Regions from separate parts of the Bradyrhizobium sp. 195 genome, predicted to be linked through region 3. Evidence: predicted binding sites of a transcription regulator. Region 3 holds the regulator's gene; each other region holds the start of a gene.
What was found. Region 3 encodes PhoB, which activates phosphate uptake and scavenging genes when phosphate is short. Its sites were predicted from a motif close to TGTCATNNANCTGTCAT; they were not measured.

Region 1: a site for PhoB is predicted at 4,610-4,626, ahead of IVB26_RS18980 (RNA degradosome polyphosphate kinase). Genes of this name have one in related genera too.
Region 2: a site for PhoB is predicted at 1,529-1,545, ahead of IVB26_RS37865 (DUF2794 domain-containing protein). Genes of this name have one in related genera too.
Region 4: a site for PhoB is predicted at 3,391-3,407, ahead of phnF (phosphonate metabolism transcriptional regulator PhnF). Genes of this name have one in related genera too.

What each region holds. Positions count from the first base shown of each region.
Region 1 covers NZ_CP082161.1:4,135,598-4,142,672, forward strand. Annotated here, with positions in the region: gene IVB26_RS18970 (TerC family protein) at 1-760, shown strand, start outside; gene ppx (exopolyphosphatase) at 826-2,328, opposite strand; gene IVB26_RS18980 (RNA degradosome polyphosphate kinase) at 2,344-4,536, opposite strand; gene IVB26_RS18985 (P-loop NTPase family protein) at 4,689-5,366, opposite strand; gene IVB26_RS18990 (CDP-alcohol phosphatidyltransferase family protein) at 5,459-6,001, opposite strand; gene purM (phosphoribosylformylglycinamidine cyclo-ligase) at 6,158-7,075, shown strand, end outside.
Region 2 covers NZ_CP082161.1:8,128,049-8,135,123, reverse strand. Annotated here, with positions in the region: gene IVB26_RS37870 (DUF1223 domain-containing protein) at 311-1,087, shown strand; gene IVB26_RS37865 (DUF2794 domain-containing protein) at 1,613-1,984, shown strand; gene IVB26_RS37860 (GNAT family N-acetyltransferase) at 2,094-2,624, opposite strand; gene IVB26_RS37855 (Bax inhibitor-1/YccA family protein) at 2,956-3,747, opposite strand; gene IVB26_RS37850 (ABC transporter permease) at 4,028-6,598, opposite strand; gene IVB26_RS37845 (ABC transporter ATP-binding protein) at 6,595-7,075, opposite strand, start outside.
Region 3 covers NZ_CP082161.1:495,012-502,086, reverse strand. Annotated here, with positions in the region: gene argF (ornithine carbamoyltransferase) at 1-794, opposite strand, end outside; gene IVB26_RS02235 (aspartate aminotransferase family protein) at 794-2,002, opposite strand; gene IVB26_RS02230 (GcrA family cell cycle regulator) at 2,460-2,972, shown strand; gene phoB (phosphate regulon transcriptional regulator PhoB) at 3,213-3,920, opposite strand; gene phoU (phosphate signaling complex protein PhoU) at 3,944-4,660, opposite strand; gene pstB (phosphate ABC transporter ATP-binding protein PstB) at 4,672-5,493, opposite strand; gene pstA (phosphate ABC transporter permease PstA) at 5,490-6,341, opposite strand; gene pstC (phosphate ABC transporter permease subunit PstC) at 6,346-7,075, opposite strand, start outside.
Region 4 covers NZ_CP082161.1:663,370-670,444, forward strand. Annotated here, with positions in the region: gene phnD (phosphonate ABC transporter substrate-binding protein) at 1-696, shown strand, start outside; gene phnE (phosphonate ABC transporter, permease protein PhnE) at 770-1,654, shown strand; gene phnE (phosphonate ABC transporter, permease protein PhnE) at 1,651-2,499, shown strand; gene phnF (phosphonate metabolism transcriptional regulator PhnF) at 2,628-3,356, opposite strand; gene phnG (phosphonate C-P lyase system protein PhnG) at 3,464-3,940, shown strand; gene phnH (phosphonate C-P lyase system protein PhnH) at 3,945-4,553, shown strand; gene IVB26_RS03080 (carbon-phosphorus lyase complex subunit PhnI) at 4,557-5,660, shown strand; gene IVB26_RS03085 (alpha-D-ribose 1-methylphosphonate 5-phosphate C-P-lyase PhnJ) at 5,657-6,547, shown strand; gene phnK (phosphonate C-P lyase system protein PhnK) at 6,540-7,075, shown strand, end outside.

The sequences.
Region 1 (7,075 bases), 3.6 Mb from region 3:
CAAGATCATCTGGATCAACATCCTGCTCTCCGGCGACAACGCGCTGGTGATCGCGCTCGCCTGCCGCGGCCTGTCGCCGCGGCACCGGCTGTGGGGCATGATCTTCGGTGCCGGCGCAGCGGTGATGCTGCGGATCATCTTCACCGGCATCGTCGCGACCCTGATGGAGCTGCCGTATCTCAAGCTCGTCGGCGGTCTCGCGCTGATCGTGATTGCGGCCAAGCTCCTGGTGCCGGAAAACGAAAACGAGGACGACGTCGAGTCCGCCTCGCATCTATGGCAGGCCATCCAGATCGTCGTGGTCGCCGACATCGTCATGAGTCTCGACAACGTCATCGCGGTTGCCGCCGCGGCCAATGGCAGCGTGCCGCTCTTGATCCTCGGCCTTGCCATCAGCGTGCCGCTGATCGTCGCCGGTGCGGCGCTGATCATGGCGCTGCTCGAAAAGCTGCCGGTCCTGGTCTGGGCTGGTGCTGCGCTGCTCGGCTGGATCGCGGGCGAGGTGATCGCGACCGACCCAGGCGTCGCGCCGAGGCTGCACACGCTCTTCGAGGGCCCGTTCGGTGCTTCGCTCGACTCGATGCTCGGTGCCTTGCGCATCCCGCCGCAATTCGGCCATGGCGGCGCCGGCGGCGAATATCTCTGCGCGATCCTCGGCGTGGTCGTCGTGCTGGTCGTCGGCACCATCTGGCGCCGGCGCAGCCTGAGCGCCGCCGCACTGGAATCGTCCGAGCGGCACGCCAGGGCGTCGGCGGAGTAGGCGTTTCCGAGGGATGCACACGTCACCTCTCCTCGCTGGAGAGGTGAGCGCTTCTTCAGCCGATGCTACCGCCTCACGATCGAGCCGGCGCGGCTGACCAGCCGGGCGAGCGCGCGAAAACGGCTGCCGACGCGGTCGGCGACGAGATCGCCGAGGCGGTGCTCGAACACCAGCATCAGTTTGCGTCCCAGGCTGCGGAAATGCGTGGCTGGCAGGACGCCCGGCCGCGCCGCTGAGATCAGATGCGCGACGCGGAACGCAGCGCCCAGGAGGCGCGCGCGTTCGAGCTGCGCCGGCGTCAGCAGTTCCTGCATGGTGACCGGCGGCTGGTTTTCCTCGCTCAGGCCCGCATAGCGATAGAACACCGACAGCCCGACGAAGGCGCGCTCGGTGTGGGTGATCGCGCCGAAATTGCCGTTGACGACGAGGCTCAGTGTTTGCTCGCCGCGATGATCGGGATGCACGCGCCAGCCGATGTCGGACAGCAGGCACGCGGTGTGGCGCAGCCGGCGGTCCTCATCGGTCTCACGCAGCTTCACGACGCGCGCGAGGCGGTCGGTCCAGGCGATCAGCTCGCGGGCGTGCTTGGCCGAGCGTGACAGCAACTGATTCAGCTCTTCGGCAGCGCAGATCAGGCCGTCCTTGTTGCGTTCCGCCTCCGGCAGCTTCTCGTGCAGCAGGCCCTCGCGCACGCCGAAGGTCGAGAACACGATGGTCTTCGGCTTCGCCACGAGGATGATGTGCTCGAGCACCAGCGCCGCATAGGTGAGGAGCGGGCGGCGCGCGTCCGCAACGCTCTCGATATCGGCGAGCATGTCTGCGGCCGCAAGGCGCCGGAGACGGCGCGAGAAATCGAGCGCCTCAGCCGCGGAAATCGAATAGCCGTGCATCACCTGGAGCGGATAGCCGCTCTGGATGATGTGAATGCGCGCGAGCGCGCGCCAGGTGCCGCCGACCGCGTAGAAAGTGCGGCCGCGGCCCGCGGTGAGCTGCGGCACCTCGTCGAGCGCCTCGCGCACGATGCGATCGGCGCGCTTGAGCGATTTGTGTGCGAGATCCTGGAGCGCGAGTCCGCCGAGCGGCAGCGTCACGCCGCTGCGCACGCTGTTCTTGCGCACGTCGATCAATTCGAGCGAGCCGCCGCCGAGATCGCCGACGATGCCGTCGGGGTGATGGATGCCCGAGATCACACCAAGTGCCGACAGCCGCGCCTCGCGCGGACCCGACAGGATCTCGATCTTGACGGCGCAGATGCGCTCGGCCTTGGCGATGAAATCGGGGCCGTTGGAGGCGTCGCGGCAGGCGGCGGTCGCGATCGCGAACACGCGTCCGACCTGCATCACGCGGCACAAGGCGCGGAATCGCTTCAGCGAGGTCAGCGCCTTGTCGACGGCGTCGGGCGCGAGCAGGCCGGTGCTCTGCACCTCGCGCCCGAGGCCGCACAGCGTCTTCTCGTTGAAGATCGGAATGAGGCTCCGCGTCAGCCCCTCGTAGACGACGAGACGGACCGAGTTGGAACCGATGTCAATGACTGCGACGCTCGAGCCGCGCTTGCGCGGCCGCTTCACGTCGGAAATCCCTGATCAGGATTGATGGCGTTCGTTCCGGCGCGTGAGACGACGCGGCGAGGATTCCTTGAGCGACTTTCCACGGCCAGACAGACTCGGATTTGTCATGAAGTAGTTGTGGACATTGAAAGGCTCCTCGCCCTTCGCGGTCTTCATACGCGTTGAGGACCCGTCCGGCAACAATTGCCAGCTCTGCTCATTGTCCTTCAGGTTGGCGACCATGATCTGTTCGAGAACCTGCTGATGCACCGTCGGATTTTGCAGCGGACACAGCACCTCGACGCGGCGGTCGAGGTTGCGCGGCATCATGTCGGCCGAGGAGATATACACAGCCGCTTTGGCGCTCGGCAGGCCCTGACCCATGCCGAAGCAGTAGATTCGGCCGTGTTCCAGGAAGCGTCCGATGATCGACTTGACGCGGATGTTCTCGGACAGGCCGGGAATGCCGGGACGCAGGCAACAGATGCCGCGCACCACGAGCTCGACCTGCACGCCGGCCTGTGAGGCCTCGTAGAGCGCGTCGATGATGTCGGGGTCGACCAGCGCGTTCATCTTCATCCAGACCGCACCGGGCCGGCCGTGCCGTGCATGCGCGGTCTCGCCCTGGATGTGCTCGATGATGCGCTTGCGCAAGGTCAGCGGCGACACCGCCATCTTTTCCAGATCGCTCGGCGCGGCATAGCCGGTGATGAAATTGAACACGCGCGCGGCATCGCGGCCGATGGTCGGATCGGAGGTGAAGTAGGAGAGGTCGGTGTAGATGCGCGCGGTGACCGGGTGATAATTGCCGGTGCCGGTGTGGACGTAGGTGGTGAGGCTGCCGCCCTCGCGGCGCACCACCATCGAGAGTTTTGCGTGCGTCTTCAGTTCGAGGAAGCCGTAGACGACCTGCACGCCGGCGCGTTCGAGGTCGCGCGCCCAGCGGATGTTGGCTTCCTCGTCGAAGCGCGCCTTCAGCTCAATCAACGCCGTGACGGATTTGCCGGCTTCGGCGGCTTCCACGAGCGCGCGCACGATCGGCGAGTTGCTGGAGGTGCGGTAGAGCGTCTGCTTGATGGCGACGACATCGGGGTCGCGCGTCGCCTGCTGCAGGAACTGCACCACCACGTCGAAGGATTCGTAGGGGTGATGGACGACGAGGTCCTTCTGCCGGATCGCGGCAAAGATGTCGCCGCCATGCTCGCGCACGCGCTCGGGATGGCGCGGCACGTAAGGGGTGAATTCGAGATCGGGCCGGTCGAGGCGGGTGAGCTGCGAGAGCTCGTTCATGGCGAGCACACCGTCGACCAGGAACACCTCGTCGTCGGCGGCCGAGAGCGCATGCTGCACGAAGTTGCGCAGCTCTTCCGGCATCTTTCCGTCGATCTCGAGCCGGATCACCGACCCGCGGCGGCGGCGCTTCAGCGCAGTCTCGAACAGGCGGACGAGGTCTTCGGCCTCTTCCTCGATTTCGAGCTCGGAGTCGCGGATGATGCGGAAGGCGCCCTGGCCGTGGAGATTGTAGCCGGGGAACAGGCGATTGATGAACAGGCCGGTCGCCTGCTCCAGCGAGATCAGCCGGACGGCCTTGCCCTCGGTCGGCAGGCGGATGAAGCGGTCGATCTTGCCGGGCATGCGGATCAGCGCGTTCATCTGCTTGCCGTCGGCGGCGCGCGTGAGCTGGAGCGCGATCGTGAAGCCGAGGCTCGGAATGAACGGGAAGGGGTGAGCCGGGTCGATCGCGAGCGGCGTCAGCAGCGGGAACACGTTGTTGAGGAAGTAATCCTCGATCCAAGTTCGTTCCGCCTTGGTGACGTCCTTGCCGTCGACCAGGACGATGCCGACGTCGGCCAGCGTGCCGCGCAGATCGCGCCAGATCGCCTGCTGGTCGGAGGCAAGCTGCGAGACGGTGCGGTTGATCAGCGCGAGCTGCTCGGACGGCGTCAGGCCGTCGGGGCTGCGCTCGGCAATCCCCTCGCGCACCTGGGCCTTGATGCCGGCGACGCGGACCATGAAGAATTCGTCGAGGTTATTCGCTGAAATCGACAGGAATCGCACGCGTTCGAGCATGGGGTGGCTCGGATTGACCGATTCCTCCAGGACGCGGCGGTTGAAATGCAGCCAGGAAAGCTCGCGGTTGATGAATCGTTCGGGGCTCGATGCGATCGCCGGCAGGCCTTCGGCCTCGGGGGCTTTCTCTTTAACTTCAACAGCTTGCGCAGAATCCATCAGAAGTCGGTCCATCCAGTTCGCCCCAATTTGCGACTTACGCGCAAAACCGGCGGGAGCATGTGTTAGAGCGATGACGTTTCGATGACATTGATGTTCCGCCGCTCCGCCGCGTCAAGCGGGTCTGGCGTGGGGGCGGCCGCGCAGGCCGATCAGGCGTCCCGCAAGAGCTCGGCGGCCAGCGCCCTTGTGACAGGGCGGCCGAGCCGGAGGGCCTCGCTGTCGAGCAGTTCGACGGCCTGGCGGGCGGCGGCCGAGGACCGCTCCAGGCGGGTGGCGAGGTAGCCGACCACGCTCTCGTCCACGGCGAGCTGGCGGTCGGCGCAGAATTTGACGATCAGGCCGCGGAAGAGCTGGTCGTCGGGCGGCAACAACGCGACCACGGGCACGGCGCGCAAACGCGAGCGCAGGTCGCGGAGCTCGATCTCCAGCGAGACCGGCACCTCACGTCCGGTGAAGAGGACGTAGGCGCCGTCCTCGCGGGCGAGATTCATCAGGTGGAAGAGGGCGCGTTCGTCGAATTCCCCCACCTTGAGATCCTCGACGACCAGCGCGCCGGTGGCGAGCGCGCCCGGAACGGCTGTGGCAGTCAGTGCATTGGCCGAGGTTGAGCGGGCACCTGATACCTCGGCCCAGATCGCGGCGAGATGGCTCTTGCCGCTTCCCTCCGGACCGGCGAGCCACATGATCCGGTTCGGCCATTCCGGCCAGCTGTCGATCAGGCCGAGACCGGCCGCGTTGGCAGGGCCTTCAAGAAAGTTGTCCCGGCTGAGGCTCTCCGCATGCGGAAGCGAAAACGCCAATTGTCGGGGATGGACGCGGCCTGCCACGCTTGCTTTGCTCCATGCCGGCGTGCCGGCTTGCTGGATAAGGATTCGACTTAATCGAGCGGGAGTTGGCCTTTTGCGGGCCGCATCCGCTCTCATTTGGCCTCGATCGTGCTCATGTGCCGCAGCCACTCGACCAGATAGAGTGACACCGAGGAGAGCGTGAAGACCGTCACGAGACCCATCAGGATGATATCATAAGGAGCCGGCTTGAAGCCGAAGGCAAGCGCCGCCAGCACCAAGGCGGCGAACGACACCTGTGCAACGGTGTTGAGCTTGGACACCTTCGAGGGCTTCATCTCGACCGGCCGGTCGAACAGCCAGGATACGATCACGGCGGCGACGATCATGATGTCGCGCGACACCACCAGGATCACGATCCAGCGCGGAATCGCGCCCCAGATGCCCAGCGCCATGTAGATCGAGACCAGCAGCGCCTTGTCCGCGAGCGGATCGAGCAGGGCGCCGAGCTCGCTCGTCATGTTGAAGCGCTTGGCCAGGAAGCCGTCCACGGCATCGCTGATACCGGCGATCAGGAAGACGGCGAACGCCACCTCCATTTGGCTCGACACGATGGCCCAGACGATGATCGGGACCAGCATGATGCGGCCCAAGGTAATGATGTTCGGAATACTCACGAAAGCGCTTCCCGGCACCCGGCCTGACCTCGAATTCGGCCCTTTGGAGGCTGAACCGGTTGATATCTCTACATAGTATACGGAGGGGCGCCATGCGAGCCATTGCGCGTCCCCGGAATTCGACGTAACCAGCCGCAAACCCACTGGAAATCGGGCATGACCGACCGCAAAAACGGCCTCACTTACGCCGATTCAGGCGTCGATATCGATGCGGGCAACCGCCTGGTCGACCTGATCAAGCCGATGGTGCGCGCCACCGCACGGCCCGGCGCCGACGCCGAGATCGGCGGATTCGGCGGCCTGTTCGACCTCAAGGCGGCCGGATTCAAGGACCCCGTCCTGGTGGCCGCCACCGACGGCGTCGGCACCAAGGTCAAGATCGCGATCGAGACCGGGCTGCACGGCGGGATCGGCATCGACCTCGTCGCCATGAGCGTCAACGACCTCGTGGTGCAGGGCGCCGAGCCGCTGTTCTTCCTGGACTATTTCGCCTGCGGCAAGCTCGACCCCGAGGCCACGGCCGCGATCGTCGCGGGCGTCGCGGAGGGCTGCCGCGAATCCGGCTGCGCCCTGATCGGCGGCGAGACCGCCGAGATGCCGGGACTCTACAAGGACGGCGATTACGACCTCGGCGGCTTTGCCGTCGGTGCGGCGGAGCGGGGTACGCTGCTGCCGCGCAAGGATATCGCCGCAGGCGATGCCGTGATTGGTCTCGCCTCGTCGGGCGTGCATTCCAACGGCTTCTCGCTGGTGCGCAAGATCGTGGAGCAATCCGGGCTCGGCTTCGAGGCACAGGCGCCGTTCGCGCCCGTGATGACGCTCGGCGGCGCGCTGCTGACGCCGACGAAGCTCTACGTCAAATCCTGCCTGCGCGCGATCCGCGAGACAGGCGCGGTGAAGGGGCTCGCCCACATCACCGGCGGCGGCTTCACCGACAACATTCCGCGCGTGCTGCCGAAGACTCTCGGCGTCGGCATCGACCTTGCGCGCCTGCCGGTGCTGCCGGTGTTCAAATGGCTCGCCGCTCAGGCCGGCATCGCCGAGCTGGAAATGCTGCGCACGTTCAATTGCGGC
Region 2 (7,075 bases), 680 kb from region 3:
CCGGAAAAGTGCGCAGCGGTTTTCCGGAAAGATCATGCTCGAACAACAGCGCAAAGCGCGCTTACCGCGCTTTCGCGCGCGAATTTGTGAACGGTGGCTCACCGCGACGTGAGTAGAAGGTTAAACGAAGGCGGCCTATCACAAGGCCGCCTTCGTGCGTTTGCGGCATGCTTTAGATGGGCCCGCCCGGCGGAAACCTCCCTTTGGACGGTCTGCCTGGGCGGTCGAGTGTGCCGCGCCCCGTAAGACTACGGTGACCGTCCGGCGATAAGATCTCCCTTCCCACGAGCAATGGTGTGCGGCGTTCGACATGACAACAATGACGGCTTCTCATCTGGTTTCACGTTGGTCCGGTGCCCTCTGGTCGGGCGCTATCGGCATCTGTGCGATCGTCGCTGTCATCCGTCCTGCGCAGGCTGATCCCCGCGCCGTTGTCGAATTGTTTACCTCGCAGGGCTGTTCCTCATGTCCGCCCGCGGACCAGATCATCGGCGATCTCTCCAAAGACCCGTCGATCATCGCGCTGAGCATGCCGATCGATTATTGGGACTATCTGGGTTGGAAGGACACGCTGGCGGATTCGCGCTTCTCTGCACGCCAGCGTGCCTATTCGCGCATGCGCGGCGACCGCGAGGTCTATACGCCGCAGGTCGTGGTCAACGGCTCGACTCACGTCATCGGCAGCGACCGTACCGGCATCGAGAATGCCATCGGCAAGACCGACAAAGGCGCCGGCGTGATGAGCGTGCCGGTGACGATGTCGCTCGCGGGCAAGCAGATCAACGTGTCGGTGGCCGCGAGCAACGAGCCCGCAGCCTCGCATGGCGAGGTCTGGATCTGCTCGATCGCCAAGTCGGTGCCGATCGCGATCTCCCGCGGCGAGAATCGCGGGCAGCAGGTCACCTATCACAACGTGGTGCGCAACCTGCTCAAGGTCGGTGACTGGACCGGGCGTTCGGAAAGCTGGACGGTGCCGATCGAGAACCTCACGCGCGACGGCGTCGACGGCGCGGTGGTCTATGTCCAGGACGGCAGCCGAGAGAAGCCCGGCCCGATGCTGGGCGCGGCGTACACGTCGCTGCACTGATTCGAATTTCTCTAGCGCTACGCTCGTACTAACTCCTCATGGAGAGAGCGCGCGCAGGAGCGCGCTCCTCAAGATGAGGAGAGCGAGTCTTCGCGCGGATGTTTGGTGAGAAGATCGGTCGCGGCCGGAAACATTCCGACACAAACAAAAAAGGACCAACTTGCGTTGGCCCTCCTTGTTGCGCGTACAGACCCGATCCTGTTCGACCCCGGGGGGCTGGGGGCTGAGGAATCCGGAACCGAAAGGACCGGGTCAACGCACGTGAGTCTTTTCGCAATGCAGGGCGGCAGTCGCTGGGCGGAAAAGCGGCGAGAGTATGATTCCTGCTAACGATCCCGTGACGGTTTGCCGCGAGGAAGTTCCACTCCTGCGTGTGCGCTCATTCCGATAAGTTGAGTAGCGAGTTCCATCAAGAGCCTTGCAGCGGGGAACGGTTGGCGCAATCATATCACTGTCATGATCTGCGGTTCCGGGGACGGTTTTCGCGGACGCGATCATGTCGTGCGACGAGGAGGCGCGCTTCCCATGAGTCTGTCGGAGGATGCTGATCCGAGCGAGCAGCGCGCGGCGGCGCGTCCCGCCGCAGCCAGCGCCCAGCAGTCGAACCGGGTGACCTTCAACCGGCTCGAGCTGCACCGCATTCTCAATCTTTACGGCCGCATGGTCGCCGACGGCGAGTGGCGCGATTATGCCATCGACTTCCTCAGGGATCGCGCCGTGTTCTCGGTCTATCGCCGTGCCTCGGAAGTGCCGATCTATCGCATCGAGAAGGATCCGCGGCTGGCGCGCAAGCAGGGCATGTACAGCGTGATCTCGGCGACGGGCTTGATCCTGCGCCGCGGCCACGAGCTGGAGCGCGTGCTGCTGGTGATCGATCGGAAACTGGCGGTGGTCTAGCCACACGTCCGGTGCCGTAGGGTGGGCAAAGGCGCACCGCGCCGTGCCCACGTCCTTTCTCGATCGCCGTAAATCGTGGGCACGCTCCGCTTTGCCCACCCTATGAGACCTACTTCCCCGGCACGCTCCTCGCGCCCTCGCCGAGGTCGCGCTGCATCATCACCGTGTCGAGCCAGCGGCCGAATTTCAGCCCGACATTGGGATGGGTGCCGATCATCTTGAAGCCGCCTTTGGTGTGCACGCCGATCGAGCCGGCATTGGCGGAATCGCCGATCACCGCGATCATCTGGCGGAAGCCGCGCGCCTCGCATTCGGTGATCAGCCGGTCCAGCAGCAACGAGCCGACGCCGCGACGGTGGAAGGAGGGGTCGAGATAGATCGAGTTCTCGACCGTGAAGCGATAGGCCGGCCGCGGCCGGTAGGCGCCGGCATAGGCATAGCCCGCGACGCGGCCGTCGAGGATGGCGACGAAATAGGGATAGCCGCCGTCGACCAGCGCGCGATAGCGGCGCGTCATCTCCGAGAGTTCAGGCGGCTCCAACTCGAACGTCGCGGTGCCCTCGCGGACGGCCTGCTGGTAGATGGCGGTGATGGCGGGAAGGTCGGCCTCGGTGGCGGGCCTGATTTCAGGTGCGGACATGGAAAGAAGACTAAAGCCTTCCCGCGATGGCTGGAAGGGGCACCGCTGCATCCCCGTACGCCGTCATTGCGAGGAGCTCTTGCGACGAAGCAATCCAGGCTGCCTCCGCGGAGAGATTCCTGGATTGCTTCGCTCCGCTCGCAATGACCGGGAAAGACCGTCCTCGTAGCCCGGATGGAGCGCAGCGAAATCCGGGGTAGGTTCATCCGCGGGCTCGACTTTCCCGGATGCGCTACGCTCCATCCGGGCTACGCGCGCACGGCGCTTTCCCGGCCCAAACAAAAACCCCGGCCTTTCGGCCGGGGTTCATGTCGTTCACTCGGTTGAGCGCTTAGTCGCGCTGGCCGAGGAGCTGCAGCAGCAGCGTGAACAGGTTGATGAAGTTCAGGTACAGCGACAGCGCGCCGGTGATGGCCGCACGCTCCGCGATCTCACCGCCGGCCGAGGCGTAGCCGTAGATGTAGTCGTTCTTCAGTCGCTGGGTGTCCCAGGCGGTGAGGCCCGCGAACACCAGCACGCCGACCACCGACACGATGAACTGCAGCAACGAGCTCGCCAGGAACAGGTTCACCAGGCTCGCGATGATGATGCCGATCAGGCCCATGAACAGGAACGAGCCCATCCCGGTCAGGTCACGCTTGGTGGTGTAGCCGTAGAGGCTGAGCGCGCCGAAGGTCGCCGCGGTGATGAAGAACACCCGAACGATCGAGGTGTGCGTGAACACCAGGAAGATCGACGACAGCGAGATGCCCATCAGCGCCGCGAATACCCAGAACAGGATCTGGGCGGTCGAGGGCGCGAGACGGTTGATGCCCGCCGAGATCACGAACACCATGGCGAGCGGCGCGAGCATGAACAGCCACTTCAGCGGGCTGACGAACATCGCGTAGCCGAACGGCGTCAGGAACAGCTTGCCGACGCGGACGGCGTCCGCGGTCGGCACGTCTGTTACGGCAGCCATGTAGACGCCGAGCGCGGCAAGGCCGGTGATGGCCAGGCCAATGCTCATGTAGTTGTAGATGCGCAGCATATAGGCGCGCAGGCCGGCATCGACCGTCGCGGCGTCAACACGCCCGGCGGCCCTGCCGAAAGGAGAAGCGTAGTTACGGTCTAGGTCCGACATGGTCGAATTCCCGTTGGTTGGTCCGGTCCGGCATGAGGGTCGCCACGCCGCCGGTTCGTCAAATTCTATCTCGGATACCGATGCCAACCGACTAAATTTTGGCTAACAATCGGGGCTCCGAACCCATTCGATATGTGGGAAACTAACACATTCGCTGCAACCTTCCACGCGCGGCTGAATGTCGCCCTTGGCGGCGATCCTGACGCGAGCCTGACAAGCGATGTGGTTAATTGCGGAAACCGGGGGGATTCCGCCCGGCTTGATCCTCCGCTTCAATTTGTCACAAATTCCGCAACACCGTGGCGGGCTTTTTGTTCAACGCCAGCAGCGTGCCGGCAAGCCCGAGCCCGACCGTGACGACCAGGGCGGCCGCCACCACGCCCGCCGCGCTGCCGGCCTGCCAGACGAAGCTCAGCGTCATCAGCCGCGTCACGATCATCCAGGCCGCGATGCTGCCGGAGATCACGCCGAACAATGCGGTGGCGAGCCCGATCAGGAGATATTCGAGCGCATAGGCGCCCAGCAGCCGCAGCCGCGTCGCGCCCAGCGTCTTCAGGATCACCGCATCGTAGACCCGGTGGCGATGGCCGGCGGCGAGCGCCCCGCCCAGCACCAGGATCGCCGAGATCAAGGTCACGGCGCTGGCGCCGCGAATGGCCAGCGCCAGATTGGTCACCACCGAGCCGACCGTCTCCATCACCTCGCGTACGCGCACGCTCGTCACCATCGGGTAGGCGTCGGCGACCTGCTTGATGATCTTGCCGTCGCCTGCCGCATTTCCGCCCGCTTCCGTCAGCGTCGCGATGTGGGTGTGCGGCGCGCCCTTGAAGGCGTTCGGCGAGAACACGAGAACGAAGTTGATGCCGAGTCCCTGCCAGTCGATGGTGCGCAGATTGCCGATTCTAGCCGGAATGTCGCGGCCGAGCACATTGACCACGACTTCGTCGCCGAGCTTGAGGCCTAATCCGTCGGCGATCTTCTTCTCCATCGAGACCAGCGGCGGGCCGGAATAGTCCGCGCTCCACCATTCGCCCTCGACCACCTTGGAACCCTTCGGTAGCTCGCCGGTATAGGTCAGGCCGCGGTCGCTCTGCAGCACCCATTCGGAATCGGTGGTCGGCTTGAGCTCCTCGGCGCGAACGCCGCGCGCCGCGACGATGCGTCCGCGCAGCATCGGCACGTCCTCGACCTTCGCACCCGGCGCGATCTGGCGCAGATAGAGGTCGAACTGCTCGGCTTGCGTGCTCGGAATGTCGATGAAGAAGAACGACGGCGCCTGATCGGGAAGCGCCGCGAGGAATTGCCGGCGCAGATTGCCGTCGATCTGGGTGATGGTGACGAGCACGGCGAGCCCGAGCCCCAGCGACAGCACGACGGACGGCGTCAGCGCACCCGGCCGGTGGATGTTGGCGATCGCAAGCCGCAGCATCGGCAGCCGTGTCCGCGGCAGCCGCCGCGCGGTTGCCATCAGCAGGGCGGCAATGCCGCGCAGCAGGGCGAACACGACGACCGAGGAGGCCACGAACACCGCCGCGATGCGCTTGTCGAACGACAGCCCGATCACGACCGCGATCAGCAGCGCGATCACGACGCCCATGAACACGAGATAGCCCAAGCGCGGCCGGTGCCATTCCGAGCTGATGGTGTCCCGGAACAGCGCGGCCACCGGCACGTCGTGGACACGCCCGAGCGGCCACAGGCCGAAAGCGAGCGCGGTCAGGAGGCCATAGACGAAGGACAGCGCGAGCTCGTCGGCATGCACGGCCGGCACCACCGGCAGCGGCAAGAGCTTGCCGAACAGGCCGACGATGGCGAAGGGCATGGCGGCGCCGAGCGCAAGGCCGATTATCGAGCCGATGCCCGCCAGCAGAAGAACCTGCGCGAGATAGATGCCGAACACGTCGCGCCCGGTGGCGCCGACGGCCTTGAGGGCAGCGATCACTTCGAGCCGACGGTCGATATGGCTCTTCACGGCATTGGCCACGCCGACACCGCCGACCAGCAGCGCGGCGAGGCCGACCAGGGTCAGGAACTGGGTGAATCGGTTGATGTTGCGCTCGAGCTGCGGCGAGGCGTTGGAGCGGCTGCGGATCTCCCAGCCGGCCTGCGGCGCCGCGTTGCGTGCATCCGCGATGAAGGCTTCGGTGGCGCGCTCGTTGTTCGCAGCATCCGGCAGCTTCACCCGATAGACCCAGCGCACCAGGCTGCCGGGCTGGATCAGGCCAGTGGCCCGCAGGCCCGCCTCGCTGATCAGGAAGCGCGGGCCGAAGCCGATGCCGCCGGCGAGCTTGTCGGGCTCGGTCTCGACCGTGCTGCGGATCTGGAAGGTCGCAGCGCCGATGGTGACGCGATCGCCGGTCTTCAGCGACAGCCGCGCCAGCAGCGTCGGATCGGCGGCGGCGCCGAACGCGCCGTCACGTTCCGCAAGCAGATCGGGCATCGCCAGCTGCGGCGCAAGCTTCAGCTGGCCGAGCATCGGATAGGTGTCGTCGACCGCCTTCATCTCGACCAAAGCGAGCTGGCCGTCGGCCGCGCGCGCCATGCCGCGCAAGGTGGCGGCGGTCGAGACGTTGCCGCGCGAGCGCAGGAAGGCGACCTCTTCAGGTTTCGCTTCGCGCTGGAACAGCACGAAGGAGACGTCGCCACCGAGCAGCGTGCGGCCCTCGCGGGCAAGGCCGTCGGAGAGGCTCGCAGATACCGAGCCGACGCCGGCGATTGCCATCACGCCGAGCGCGATGCAGGCGATGAAGACGTAGAAGCCGCGCAAGCCCCCGCGCAATTCGCGCAGCGCGTAACGCAGCGACAGCGCGACGCCGCCGGGTTTCGCCGAGGGTTCGGCTGCCGCGCTCATGCCGGCGCCGACTGCGTGTCGATGCGCCCGGAGCGCAGGCGGATCACGCGATCGCAGCGTTGCGCGAGCGAGGAATCGTGCGTGACCAGCACCAGCGTCATGCCGCGCTCGGAATGCTTGCTGAACAGGAGATCGACGATCTGCTTCCCCGTGGCCTCATCCAGATTGCCGGTCGGCTCGTCGGCAACGAGGATGGCGGGATCGGGCGCCAGCGCACGGGCGAGCGCCACGCGCTGCTGCTCGCCGCCGGAGAGCTGCGTCGGATAGTGATGCAGGCGATCGCCAAGTCCGACCGATTGCAGCTCCTGCGCCGCGCGCCTTGCGGCGTCCGGATTGCCGGCGAGCTCGAGCGGCACGGCGACGTTTTCCAGCGCCGTCATGGTCGGGATCAGATGGAAGGACTGGAAGACGATGCCGACCTGGCGGCCGCGGAAGCGGGCCAGCGCGTCCTCGTCGAGGGCATTGAAAGGCGTACCT
Region 3 (7,075 bases):
GGCAGGCAGTGCATGAACAGCGCGTCGGGCTTGGCCAGCGACATCAGCTTGCCGTTGACCTGGTAGGGCTTGAGCACGTTGTGGCGATGCTCGCCTTCCTTGTCGCCCATCGACACCCAGGTGTCGGTGACGACGCAATCGGCGCCGCGCACGGCGGCTTCCGGATCGGTGCCGAGCACGATCGATGCGCCGGTCGTCTTGATGAAGTCGCGCATCGCCTTTTTCGGCGCGAGCTCGGGCGGCGTTGCGACATTGAGCTGGAACTTGAAGCGCTCGGCGGCGTGCGCCCAGGACGCCAGCACGTTGTTGTCGTCGCCGGTCCAGGCCACCGTCTTGCCCTCGATCGGGCCGCGATGCTCCTCATAGGTCATGAGGTCGGCCATCACCTGGCAGGGATGCGAACGCCGCGTCAGGCCGTTGATGACCGGCACGGTGGCGTTGGCCGCAAGCTCCAGCAGCGCCTCGTGATTGAGGATGCGGATCATGATGGCGTCGACATAGCGCGACAGCACGCGCGCGGTGTCGGCGATGGTCTCGCCGCGACCGAGCTGCATCTCGGCGCCGGTGAGCATGATGGGCTCGCCGCCGAGCTGGCGCATGGCGACGTCGAACGACACCCGCGTCCGCGTCGAGGGACGCTCGAAGATCATCGCCAGCGTCTTGCCTTCGAGCGGCCTGACCGGCTGCTGCGCCTTCTGCTTCGCCTTCATGGCGGAGGATGCGGCGAGCATGCGCTTGAGCTCCGACAGCGGGAGTTCGTTGATGTCGAGGAAGTGTTTCGGCGACTTGCTCATCAGCTTGCCACCCGCTTGGTCAAACTGGACGAGATCGCAGCGCAGGCGCGCTCGAGCCTGATGACGCTGTCCTCGATCTCGGCCTCGGTGACGATCAGAGGCGGCAGGAAGCGCACGACATTGTCGCCCGCGCCGACGGTGAGCAGTTTCTCGCCGCGCAAGGCGGCCACGAGATCGCCCGACGGCACAACGGCCTTGATGCCGATCAGCAGGCCCTCGCCGCGGACTTCGCTGACGACATCGGGATGGCGGTCGATCACGGAGGCGAGCTTCTGCTTGAGCAGCAACGACATCTTCTGCACGTGGTCGAAGAAGCCGGGCTCGAGCATGACGTCGAGCACCGCATTGGCCGCCGAGATCGCCAGCGGATTGCCGCCGAAGGTCGAGCCGTGCGAACCGGGCCCCATGCCGGAAGCCGCATCCGCGGTCGCCAGCACCGCGCCGATCGGGAAGCCGCCGCCGAGCGCCTTCGCCAGCGACATCACGTCAGGTGTGACGCCGGTGCGCCTGTAAGCGAAGAGATCGCCGCTGCGGCCCATGCCGGTCTGCACCTCGTCGAATGCGAGCAGCAGGCCCTTCTCGTCGCAAAGCTGGCGCAGCGCCTTGAGGAAAGAAGGCGTCGCCGAGCGCACGCCGCCCTCGCCCTGGATCGGCTCGATCAGGATGCCGGCAGTGTCGGGGCCGATCGCTTTCTTCACGGCTTCGAGGTCACCATGCGGGACCTGGTCGAAACCGTCCATCGGCGGGCCAAAACCTTCGAGATATTTTGCAGAGCCGGTCGCCGCGAGCGTTGCCAGCGTACGGCCATGGAACGCGCCTTCGAAGGTGATGATGCGGTAGCGCTCGGGATGGCCCTTGGAGAAGTGATGATGGCGGACCAGCTTGATCACACCCTCCAGCGCTTCGGCGCCGGAATTGCAGAAGAACACGAAGTCCGCGAAGCTTTCATTGCACAGGCGCACGGCGAGCTTCTCGCCGTCCGGGCTCTGAAACAGGTTCGACATGTGCCAGAGCCTGGTCGCCTGCTCCTGCAGCGCCTTGATCAGATGCGGGTGGCAATGGCCGAGCGCATTCACAGCGACTCCCGAGGTGAAATCGAGATAGCGATCGCCATTGGTCGCGATCAGCCAGCAGCCTTCGCCGCGTTCGAAACCGAGGTCGGCCCTGGCGAAAACGGGGAGCAAATGCGGCGCTGCGCTGTTAGTCATGACGATCACTTGAATGTTGCGGACGGTGTGACGCGTGCATTGCGCAACGCACCATTGACCGGCCCGGAAAACGAAACGTGCCGCCTTTTAAGGGCGGCACGCAGGACTATCTTATGCTTGGCAAGACGGGTGTCAATGCCGCCCGGAAAGCCTCAGGAAACGCTGAATCCGTAGTCTTGCGGTGCCGATTTTGCGGGTTTTCACCACGGAACATGTGGAAGCGAGTCGGCGGACTCTTGCGCGGGAGTCACGCCATATTGTAGCGTTTGGATTGTCAGATACGACATCTCGTGCAGCGGTTCTGATCCCAAGAGTCCTCTTGTACCGGCGTAAACGTTCGGGCGTCAGTCACGCGCCCGGCGAGCCTTAAGGGATTCTGACGGCACGGGTTTTTGAAGGCTTAGGCATTCGCTGCAAGGCCCCAGGATGGCTGGCCGGCAGCGAGGGAAAGGGTGCAATGACGGTTTTGACCTGGTCCGATGATCGCGTCGAGCAGCTGAAAAAGCTCTGGGAGGCCGGACTTTCGGCCAGCCAGATCGCAGCAGAGCTCGGCAATGTGACCCGCAATGCCGTGATCGGCAAAGTGCACAGGCTCGGTCTGTCCGGCCGCGCCAAGAGCCCTTCGTCGGCAGCGCCCCGCCCGCGCAAGGCGCGTCCCGCGCAGCACATGATGCGCGTGACCCGCCCCATTGCGCGCGGCAACACCGCGCTGGCGCAGGCCTTCGAGGTCGAGGTGGAGGCAGAGCCTGTCACCTACGACAACGTGGTGCCGATGAGCCAGAGGTTGTCGCTGCTCGAGCTGAACGAGGCGACCTGCCACTGGCCGGTCGGCGATCCCTCGAGCCCGGATTTCTTCTTCTGCGGCGGCAAGGCGCTCTCCGGCCTGCCCTATTGCGCCCAGCACTCGCGCGTGGCGTATCAGCCCGCGGCGGACCGTCGTCGTGCACCGGCCAAGCCGGGCCCGCGGTAAGCTTGTTCTGAGATCAAGAGAGAGCCGTCATCTGATGATGGCTCAACAAACTCGATGTCGTCCCGGACAAGCGCGCCACAAGCGCGCGCAGATCCGGGACCCATAGCCACCGCAAGATGTGGTTACGGGGACTCGGAGTTACCTTTTCGCAAAAACAACCGCTGCCTGTGGTTATGGGTCCCGGATCGGCGCTTCGCTTGTCCGGGACGACACCGACGTTGTGGCAACAGCCCGCAAACCTTACGTCTGCTCAGCCTTCGCGAAGCGATCATCCAGCGCGTAGCCGGCGCCGCGGACGGTGCGGATCGGGTCCTGCTCGCGGCCGAGATTGAGCAGCTTGCGCAGGCGGCCGATATGGACGTCGACGGTGCGCTCGTCGATGTAGATGTCGCGGCCCCAGACGCTGTCGAGCAGCTGCTCGCGCGAGAACACGCGGCCGGGATGCTCCAGGAAGAACTCCAGCAGCCGATATTCGGTCGGGCCGAGATCAATCGGCCGGCCCGAGCGCGCGACGCGACGCTTGTCGCGATCGAGCTCGATATCGCCATAGGCGAGCACGGTGGCGAGCCGCTCGGGGCTGGCGCGCCTGAGCAGACCCTTCACGCGCGCCAAAAGCTCCGGCACCGAGAACGGCTTGACGATGTAGTCGTCGGCGCCGGTCGCAAGACCGCGTACGCGCTCGCTCTCCTCGCCGCGCGCGGTGAGCATGATGATCGGCAGCTGCTTGGTCTCGGGGCGGGTGCGCAGGCGGCGGCACAGCTCGATGCCTGACAGGCCCGGCAGCATCCAGTCGAGCACGATCAGGTCGGGAATGTGCTCCTTGAGGCGGGTGTCGGCGTCGTCGCCGCGCATGACCGTCTCGACGTCATAGCCGTCGCCCTCGAGGTTGTAGCGAAGAAGCTCGGTGAGAGCTTCCTCGTCCTCAACCACCATAATGCGTGCGCCCATGGTGTCGTCGCTCCTTGAGGTCTTCAGCTATTCGGGATCGTCGTGGCGAAGGTGGTCATGTCGCCCTTCGGCCGCTTGTCGGTGATCGCCTGGCCCTCGATCATGTAGAACACGGTCTCGGCGATGTTGGTGGCGTGGTCGCCGATCCGCTCGATGTTCTTGGCGCAGAACATCAGATGGATGCAGAACGAGATGTTGCGCGGATCCTCCATCATGTAGGTGAGGAGCTCGCGGAACAGCGAGGTGCAGATCGCGTCGACTTCCTCGTCGCCCTTCCACACCGCCATCGCCGCCGGCAGATCGTGCGCGGCATAGGCGTCCAGCACCGACTTGACCTGCTGCTGCACGAGGTCGGTCATGTGCTCCAGGCCGCGGAACAGCTTCAGCGGATGGAAGTCGGTCTCCAGCGCGGCGACGCGCTTGCCCATGTTCTTGGCGAGGTCGCCGATCCGCTCAAGGTCGGTCGCAACGCGCATGGCGCCGACGATCTCGCGCAGATCGACCGCCATCGGCTGGCGGCGGGCGATGGTGAGCACGGCGCGTTCCTCGATGCGCTTCTGCAGCGCGTCGAGCTCGGCGTCGATGGTGACGACGCGCTGGCCGAGCGCGACGTCGCGGCGGATCAGCGCGTCGACGGATTCGACGATCATGCGCTCGGCGATCCCGCCCATCTCGGCGACCAGGCGGGTGAGCTCCTGGAGGTCGGTGTCGAAAGCCTTGGCGGTATGTTCAGTACCCATGTTCCGTCTCCTCAGCCGAACCGGCCGGTGATGTAATCCTGCGTGCGCCGGTCGGTCGGCGACGTGAAGATCTTGCTGGTGTCGTCGAACTCGATCAGCTCGCCGAGATACATGAAGGCGGTCTTGTCGGAGACGCGCGCCGCCTGCTGCATGTTGTGGGTGACGATCGCGATCGTGTAGTTGTCGGACAGTTCCTGGATCAGCTCCTCGACCTTGGCGGTCGAGATCGGATCCAGTGCCGAGCAGGGCTCGTCGAACAGGATCACCTCGGGCCGCACCGCGACGGTGCGCGCGATGCAGAGGCGCTGCTGCTGACCGCCGGAGAGCGACAGGCCGGAGGCGTTGAGCTTGTCCTTGACCTCGTTCCACAGCGCGCCGCCACGCAGCGCCTTCTCGACGCGGTCGTCCATCTCGGACTTCGAGATCTTCTCGTAGAGGCGGATGCCGAAGGCGATGTTCTCGTAGATCGTCATCGGGAACGGCGTCGGCTTCTGGAACACCATGCCGACTCGGGCGCGCAGCAAATTGAGGTCCAGCCTGGCGTCGAGGATGTTGGTCTGGTCGAGCATCAGCTGGCCGGTGGCGCGCTGGCCCGGATAAAGATCATACATCCGGTTGAAGATGCGCAGCAGGGTCGACTTGCCGCAACCGGACGGGCCGATGAAGGCCGTGACACGGTGGGTGCCGAGCGCCAGATTGATGTTCTTCAGCGCATGGTGCTCACCGTAGTAGAAGTTGAGGTTGCGCGCGGTGACCTTGGCCGGTGCCTCGGGCAGCGGTTGCGAGCCGGGATGAACGGTCGGCGCGCTCACGGAAACAGACATTTCACTCATTTTGCAGTCCTCTCGGCGCCGATGATGCGCGCGCCAATGTTCAGGGCAAGCACGGTCAGGGTGATCAGCAGCGCACCGCTCCAGGCGAGCTGCTTCCAATAGGCGTAAGGGCTCTGGACGAAATTGTTGATCGTGACCGGCAGGTTGGCCATCGTCTTGTCCAGGCCGAGGCTGAAGAACTGGTTCGACAGCGCTGTGAACAGCAGCGGCGCGGTCTCGCCGGCGACGCGGGCGGTGGCGAGCAGCACGCCGGTGATGAGGCCCGAGCGTGCCGCGCGATAGGCGATGCGCTTGATGACCAGCGAACGCGGAAGGCCCAATGCGCTGGCGGCTTCCCGCAGCGGATTCGGCACCAGCAGCAGCATGTCCTCCGTGGTGCGTACCACCACCGGGATGACGATGACCGCGAGTGCCAGCGCGCCGGCGATCGCCGAGAAGCCGCGCATCGGCACCACCACCGCGCCGTAGATGAACAGGCCGATGATGATCGAGGGCGCCGACAAGAGGATGTCGTTGATGAAACGGATCACCGAGGTCAGCTTGTCGTTGCGGCCGTACTCGGCGAGATAGGTGCCGGCGAACAGGCCGAGCGGTGCGCCGATGCCGACGCCGAGCACGGTCATGATGATCGAGCCGACGATGGCGTTGCGCAGGCCGCCCTCGGTCGAGCCGGGCGGCGGCGTGTCGGCGGTGAAGACCTGAAGGTTCAGGCCAGCGAGGCCGTTGTAGAGCAGCGTGATCAGGATCAGCGCGAGCCAGGTGACGCCGAAGGCGGCCGCGGCGAAGCAGAGCCCGCGGATGACGATGTCCTTGCGGCGGCGGCGCGAATAGATCGGATTGAGGGCCATGACGTTAGTTCCCCGCTTTCTTGTCCAGCCGCATCAGCATCAGCCGCGCGGCGGCCAGCACGAAGAACGTCAGCACGAACAGCAACAGGCCGAGCAGGATCAGGCCGGACTGGTGCAGGCCATCGCTCTCGGCGAACTCGGAGGCGATCGCCGCCGAGATCGTGGTGCCCGGTGCGAAGATCGACGAGGAGATGCGGAACGAGTTGCCGATGATGAAGGTCACCGCCATGGTCTCGCCGAGCGCGCGGCCCAGCGCCAGCATGACGCCGCCGATGATGCCGACGCGGGTGTAGGGGATCACCACGCTGCGCACGACTTCCCAGGTGGTGCAGCCGACGCCGTAGGCGGCCTCCTTCAGCACCGGCGGCACCGTCTTGAACACGTCGACCGAGATCGAGGTGATGAAGGGCAGCACCATGATGGCGAGGATCAGCGCGGCATTGAACGTGCTGAGATAGGACGGGGGACCTGCGAAGATCGCGCCCAGCACGGGGACGCCGTCGAAGATCTTGATCATGAAGGGCTGGAAGGTGTTGGCCAGGAACGGGCCCAGCACGAAGAAGCCCCACATGCCGTAGATGATCGAGGGAATGCCGGCGAGCAGCTCGATCGCCATGCCGATCGGGCGGCGCAGCCATTGCGGGCAGAGCTCGGTGAGGAAGATCGCAATGCCGAGACCGACCGGAATGGCGATCAGCATCGCGATGAAGGAGGTGACCAGCGTGCCGTACATC
Region 4 (7,075 bases), 170 kb from region 3:
GCCGGCAACATCCACGTCGCCAGCTACGGCTCGGCCTCGTTCGCCCGCGCCCGCCTGACCGGCGTCAAGACCGACGCCTTCGCCAACGACATCAACGCCGACGGCTCGACCGGCTACTATTCGGTATTCTTCGTAAAGGCGAGCAGCGCCTACAAGAAGATCGATGATCTCAAGGGCAAGAATCTCGGCCTGGTCGATCCGAACTCGACCTCCGGCAACAACGTGCCGCGCTTCGAGCTGGACAAGATGGGCATCCACGATGCCGACACTTATTTCAGCAAGGTCGTCTTCACCGGCAGCCACGAGAACGCGATGCTGGCGCTGTCGCAGGGCACGGTCGACGTCGCCGCCAACCAGTGGACCAGCGACGACGATTCCACGCTGGCGCAGATGCTGACCAAGGGCATGCTGAAGAATGCCGACGGCTCGGCGATGAAGAAGGACGATTTCCGCATCATCCACAAGTCGGCGCCGATCATCAACGGACCCTATGCCTACAATTCGGAGCTGCCGGAAGACGCCAAGGCCGCCATCGCGAAAGCATTCTTCGACGCGCCGGCCAAGGACAAGGCCGCGTTCGACCGTCTTTCCGACGGCCAGAAGAAGGGCTTTCATCCCGCCACCACCAAGGATTGGGATGGCACGATCGAGCTGATCAAGTTCGTCGACGCGCTGCGTAAAAAGAAGGCGTCCTAACTATCGGGACGATGCCACTGGAGCCGGGTCCATCGACCCGGCTCTTTCTTTGACGGGACTTAATCTCAGGCCGATGACGACAGCGGTTTCGATCCTTCCCGAGCAGCAGCTCGCCGTGCTCAACGCCGCCTATCGCCGGGCGGTCGGGCGCAGGCGGCTCCGCCTGCTGTCGGGGATCGTGATCTTCGCCGCGGCGTTGCTGCTCGCCGCGATCGGCGCCGAAGTGAATCTGCGCACGCTCTTCACCTATTTCGGCAACTTCATCAGCTATTTCGACCGCATCCTCACGCTCGACAACGGCCAACGCGTCTGGACCGATGTCGGCGAGTGGCTGTGGGGCTGGCGCAAATGGCTGAAGATGCTGGGCGAGACCCTGCTGATCTCCTATGTTGGCACGCTGATCGGTGCGACCTTGGCATTCTGCCTCAACTTCTTCGCGGCCGAAAACACCTCGCCTGCACCCTGGCTGCGCTTCACGGTGCGGCGCCTGCTCGAATTCGCCCGCACCGTTCCGGGCATCGTCTTCGCGCTGATCTTCGTGATCGCCTTCGGTCTGGGACCGATGGCGGGCGTGCTCGCGATCGCCATCCACTCCACCGGCGCGCTCGGCAAGCTGTTCTCGGAGATCGTCGAGAACGCCGACATGAAGCCTGTCGAGGGCATCCGCTCGACCGGCGCGAGCTGGCTGTCCTGCATGCGCTTTGCCGTGGTACCGCAGGTGACGGCGGGCTATGCCAGCTACGCGCTGCTGCGCTTCGAGATCAACGTCCGCGAAGCCTCCGTGATGGGCTTCGTCGGCGCCGGCGGCATCGGCCAGGAGCTCGTGGTCGCCATCCGCAAGTTCTACTATTCGGACGTCAGCGCGATCCTGCTCACCATCATCATCACCGTCTTCATCATCGACATCACCACCGGCTGGCTGCGCGGCCGCCTGTTCGGCGGGGAGGCGCGCACGTGACGAGGCCGCACGAGGTCGATACGCGAGAGCTTCGGGCGCGCTACCCCGACGTGTTCGACCGGCCCGCCTCGGCGCGCCTCGCCATGCCGGCGATGATCGTCGCGGCGTTCGCGATCCTCATTTACGGCCTCGTCGATCTCGACTTTTCGCCGTCGCGATTCATCGCAGGTCTCAGCCAGCTCGGCTGGATCAGCATGATGATGATCCCGCCCGATCCCGGCTCCTCGCTGCCGATCTACCTGAAGGCGCTCGGCGAGACTCTCTCGATCGCGCTGCTCGGCACGACGCTGGCTGCGGTGTTCGCACTTCCGGTCAGCCTGCTCGCCGCGCGCAACGTGGTGCCGTCGAAGCTCCTGCGCTTTCCGGTTCGCCGCGTCCTGGATTCGATCCGCGGCGTCGACACGCTGATCTGGGCGCTGGTGTGGATCAACGTCGTCGGGCTGGGGCCGTTCGCCGGCGTGCTCGCCATCGCGGTGTCGGATTTCGGCGCCTTTGGAAAACTGTTCTCGGAGGCGATCGAGGGCGCCGACCAGAAGCAGGTCGAAGGCATCCGCGCCTCCGGCGGCAGCCCACTGCACGAGATCCGCTTCGGCCTGTTGCCGCAGGTCCTGCCCGTGATCGCGGGCCAGGTGCTCTATTTCATCGAATCCAACACGCGCTCGGCCACCATCATCGGCATCGTCGGCGCCGGCGGCATCGGCCTCCAGCTTGCCGAGCAGATCCGCGTGCTGGAATGGCAGAAGGTGTCGTTCCTGATCCTGATGATCCTGGTCGCGGTCGCCGCGATCGATTTCATCTCCGGCAAGCTGCGGTTTGCGATTATTGGAAGGCGTGCTGTCGCCTGACCAGCGGTGCCGTAGGGTGGGCAAAGCGAAGCGTGCCCACCACCTTTAACGATTGAGAGAGATCGTGGGCACGGCGCAAGTGCGCCTTCGCCCACCCTACGAGTCCGGGCTCGCCGGAAAGAGCGCCGCTACGACTCTACCAAGAACTCCACGCGCTCGGCGGCAAACCGCGAGTGCTTGGTCAGCAGCGGCTTGCCCTCGAGATCGTGGTCGGTGGCATCGACCACCAGGATCGGCCGTCCCAGCGCGAGATCGAGCCGGGCCGCGTCGGTTGCGTCGACGATGCCGGCGGTGATCCGGGTCGCGCCGCGGCGATAGTCGCGCACGCCATAATGTTCGAGCAGTTTCGTCATCGAGCGCGTCGCTGCGAACACGGCGCCCGCGTCGGGAAACAGCACGGCCGACAGCCAGGTGGTGGAGACGCAGATCGGCGTGCGATCGGCAAGGCGGATCGCCTCGATCCGCACCAGCGGCGCGCCGGCCTTCAATCCGAGCTCCCGCGCCAGCTCGCGCGTCGCGACGTCCTCCGTTGCCTCGATCATCCGGCCATGCGGTTCGCGCCCCTCGGCGCCGACGATCTCGGAAAAGCGGGTGCGCGAGCGCAGCGGATAGGCGAGCTTCTGCGCCTCGACATAGGTTCCACTGCCGCGTTCGGCCCGCACCAGGCCGCGTTCGGCAAGGGCTGCGAGCGCGCGCCGCACGGTGTGGCGGTTGACGCGATAGGTCTCGGCGATCTCCATCTCGCCCGGCAATTTGTCGCCGGCCGCAAAGCGGCCGTCGGCGATGCCGCGCTCGATGCCGTCGGCAACGAGGCGCCATAGCGCGACGCCCGACGATGCAGTGTCTTGCATGCTCATATCGCCGGTCAGCCTAGCCCAGAAATCACGGCTTTGTCACGAAACAGTCATGGCGCTCACTTATGAAGTTGTCTATTATCATAGACAACTTAGAATCGGCAAGTTCGGTGGATCCGGTGACGCAACACAACGACCAGCAAGCCCAGCGCAAGGCCGCGATGGCCGTGCTGGCGCACGCGGAGGCGGGCGAGATCGCCGCCCGCCTCCGCGACTTGGCTCGCGACCTGGCCCTGCCGGCCCATCAGGATCTGCGGGCGCCCGAAAACGGCCTCGTCATGCTGCGCGGCCGGGCCGGCGGCGACGGCGCGCCCTTCAACCTCGGCGAAGCCACGGTGTCGCGCGCGGCGGTCCGGCTTGCGAGCGGCGAGGTCGGTTTCGGCTACACGCTCGGACGCGACGGTGAGAAGGCGCGGCTGATCGCCCTGTGCGATGCGCTGGTGCAGTCCCGTGATTTCAGCGCGGCGGTCGAGCGGGACGTTATCGCCCCGTTGCGTGAGCAGCTTATGACGAGGCGCACGCAGGCGGCGGCCGAGACCGCTGCGACGAAGGTTGATTTCTACACCATGGTGCGCGGTGAGGGGTGAGATCATGACCACGATTGCGGAACTGCCACCGGGTTTCGCCGACAAGGTGCTGTCGGCGCAATCGACCTTTCGCTCGGTGATGGACGCGATGGCGCGGCCCGGCTCGGTCCAGCGCATCGTGCCGGGAGCGGGGACGCCCGACAGGATGATGCGCGGCACCGCCGCGATCGCACTGACGCTGTTCGATCACGACACGCCGCTCTGGCTCGACTCGCGGATGGCGGAGAGCGTGGACGTGGTGAAATGGCTGAAATTCCACACCGGCGCGCCGGTGGTGCAGGATTCCTCCATCGCGAGCTTCGCGCTGATCAGCGATGGCGGAGCGCTTCCGCCGCTCGAACGCTTTGCGCTCGGGACGAGCGAATATCCGGATCGTTCGACCACCTTGATCATCCAGGTCGAGCGCCTTGATGCAGGCCGCGGCTTCGAGCTGCGCGGCCCCGGCATCGACGGCGCCGCGACGCTCCAGGCGTCGATCAAGCCGTTCGATCTGTTCGAGCGCCTGCATGTCAACGAGGCGCTGTTTCCACGCGGCATCGATGTCGTGCTGGTCGCCGATGACGCCGTGGTGGCGATCCCCCGCACCACGCGCGTCGTGAGCAAGGGAAGCTGAAGCATGTATGTCGCAGTCAAAGGCGGCGAACGCGCCATCGAGAACGCTCATCGCCTGCTCGCACACAAGCGGCGCGGCGACCAAAGCATTCCGGAGCTCACGCTCGACCAGATCTCGGAGCAGCTTGGCCTCGCCGTCGACCGTGTCATGAGTGAAGGCTCGCTCTACGATCGCGAGCTTGCCTCGCTTGCGATCAAGCAGGCGCGCGGCGATCTGATCGAGGCGATCTTCCTGGTTCGCGCCTTCCGCGCCACCATGCCGCGTTTCGGTGCGAGCGAGCCGGTCGACACCGGCGCGATGCGCGTGCAGCGGCGGGTGTCCTCGACCTTCAAGGACATTCCGGGCGGCCAGATCCTCGGGCCGACCTTCGACTATACCCACCGCCTGCTCGATCCCTCGCTCGCGCAAGGTTTTGTGCCGGAGGCGCCGGCGACTGCTGATGCGTCCACGGCGCCGACGCCGCGCGTGACGGACATTCTCGGCCGCGACGGCTTGATCGAATCCTCGCCGCAGGCCGAAGATGGCGCCAGCGTCGGCGATCTCACCCGCGAGCCGCTGAACTTCCCGGCCGACCGCGATTTGCGTCTGCAAAATCTCGCGCGCGGCGACGAAGGGTTTTTGCTGGCGATGGGCTATTCCACCCAGCGTGGCTATGGCCGCAACCATCCGTTTGCCGGCGAGATCCGCTTCGGCGAGGTCGAGGTGGAATTCGTCGCGGAAGACGCCGGCTTCGCCGTGCCGCTGGGTTCGATCGAACTGACCGAGTGCCAGATGGTCAATCAGTTCAAGGGCTCTGCGACGGAAGCGCCGTGCTTCACCCGCGGCTATGGCCTCGCCTTCGGCCAAAGCGAGCGCAAGACCATGTCGATGGCGCTGGTCGATCGCGCACTGCGCGCCCGCGAACTCGGCGAGGAGGTGCGTGCACCGGCGCAGGACGAGGAGTTCGTGATGTCGCATTCGGACAACGTCCAAGCCACCGGCTTCGTCGAGCATCTGAAGCTGCCGCATTATGTCGACTTCCAGTCCGAGCTCGGGCTTTTGCGCAAGCTGCGTCAGGAGTTCGCGGAGGCCCAAGCGCCCGATGCCATGAAGGAGGCCGCGGAATGAACGCGCCCGCCTACAACTTCGCCTATCTCGACGAGCAGACCAAGCGGATGATCCGCCGCGCCATCCTGAAGGCGATCGCGATCCCCGGCTACCAGGTGCCGTTCGCCAGCCGCGAAATGCCGATGCCCTATGGCTGGGGCACCGGCGGCGTGCAGGTGACGGCGGCGATCATCGGTCCCGCCGACGTGTTGAAGGTGATCGACCAGGGCTCCGACGACACCACCAACGCGATCTCGATCCGAAAATTCTTTGCCAAGACCGCGGGCGTCGCCACGACCACGGCGACTGACGATGCGACGGTGATCCAGACGCGTCACCGCATCCCGGAGACGACGCTGCACGAAAATCAGGTGCTGGTCTATCAGGTGCCGATCCCGGAACCGTTGCGGTTCCTCGAGCCGCGCGAGACCGAGACGCGGCGCATGCACGCGCTGGCCGAATACGGCCTGATGCATGTGAAGCTCTATGAGGACATCGCCCGCTTCGGCCACATCGCTACCGCCTATGCCTATCCGGTGAAGGTGAACGCGCGCTACGTGATGGACCCGTCGCCGACGCCGAAATTCGACAATCCCAAGATGGACAATTGCCCGGCGCTGCAATTGTTCGGCGCCGGCCGCGAGAAGCGCATCTACGCGATCCCGCCTTATACGCAGGTGGTGTCGCTGGACTTCGAGGACCATCCGTTCGAGCCCTACCGCTTCAACGCGCCCTGCGCGCTGTGCGCCGCGGAAAACTCCTATCTCGACGAGATCGTCACCGACGACAAGGGCGGCCGCATGTTTGTCTGCTCGGACACCGATTATTGCGAGGGCCGCCAGGCTGCCGGCCATCACGGCAGCCTCAGCGCCGCGCCATACAAGGAGAAGGCGGGCTCGCATGGCTGATCTCGATACCCTTGAAAACGACCAACCGCTGCTGGTCGCAAGATCTCTCAGCAAATCCTTCGGCCGCATCGCCGCCTGCCGCGACGTGTCGTTCTCGCTCTATCCCGGCGAGGTGCTGGCGATCGTCGGCGAGTCCGGCTCGGGCAAGTCGACGCTGCTTCAGCTGCTATCGGGCCAGCTGGCGGCCAGCGGCGGCCATGTGTCCTATCGGATGCGCGACGGCGTCGCGCGCGATCTCGCCACGCTCGGCGAAGCCGAGCGGCGCTTCCTGTTCCGGACCGATTGGGGCTTCGTGCATCAGGATCCTGCGCAAGGGCTGCGCATGGCGGTGTCGGCCGGCGCCAATGTCGGCGAGCGGCTGATGGCGGTGGGCTGGAATCACTACGGCCGCATCCGCGACACCGCATCGGACTGGCTCACGCGCGTCGAGATCGACGTCGCCCGCATCGACGATGCGCCGCGCACCTATTCGGGCGGCATGCGCCAGCGGCTCCAGATCGCCCGCAATCTCGTCACCGAGCCGCGCCT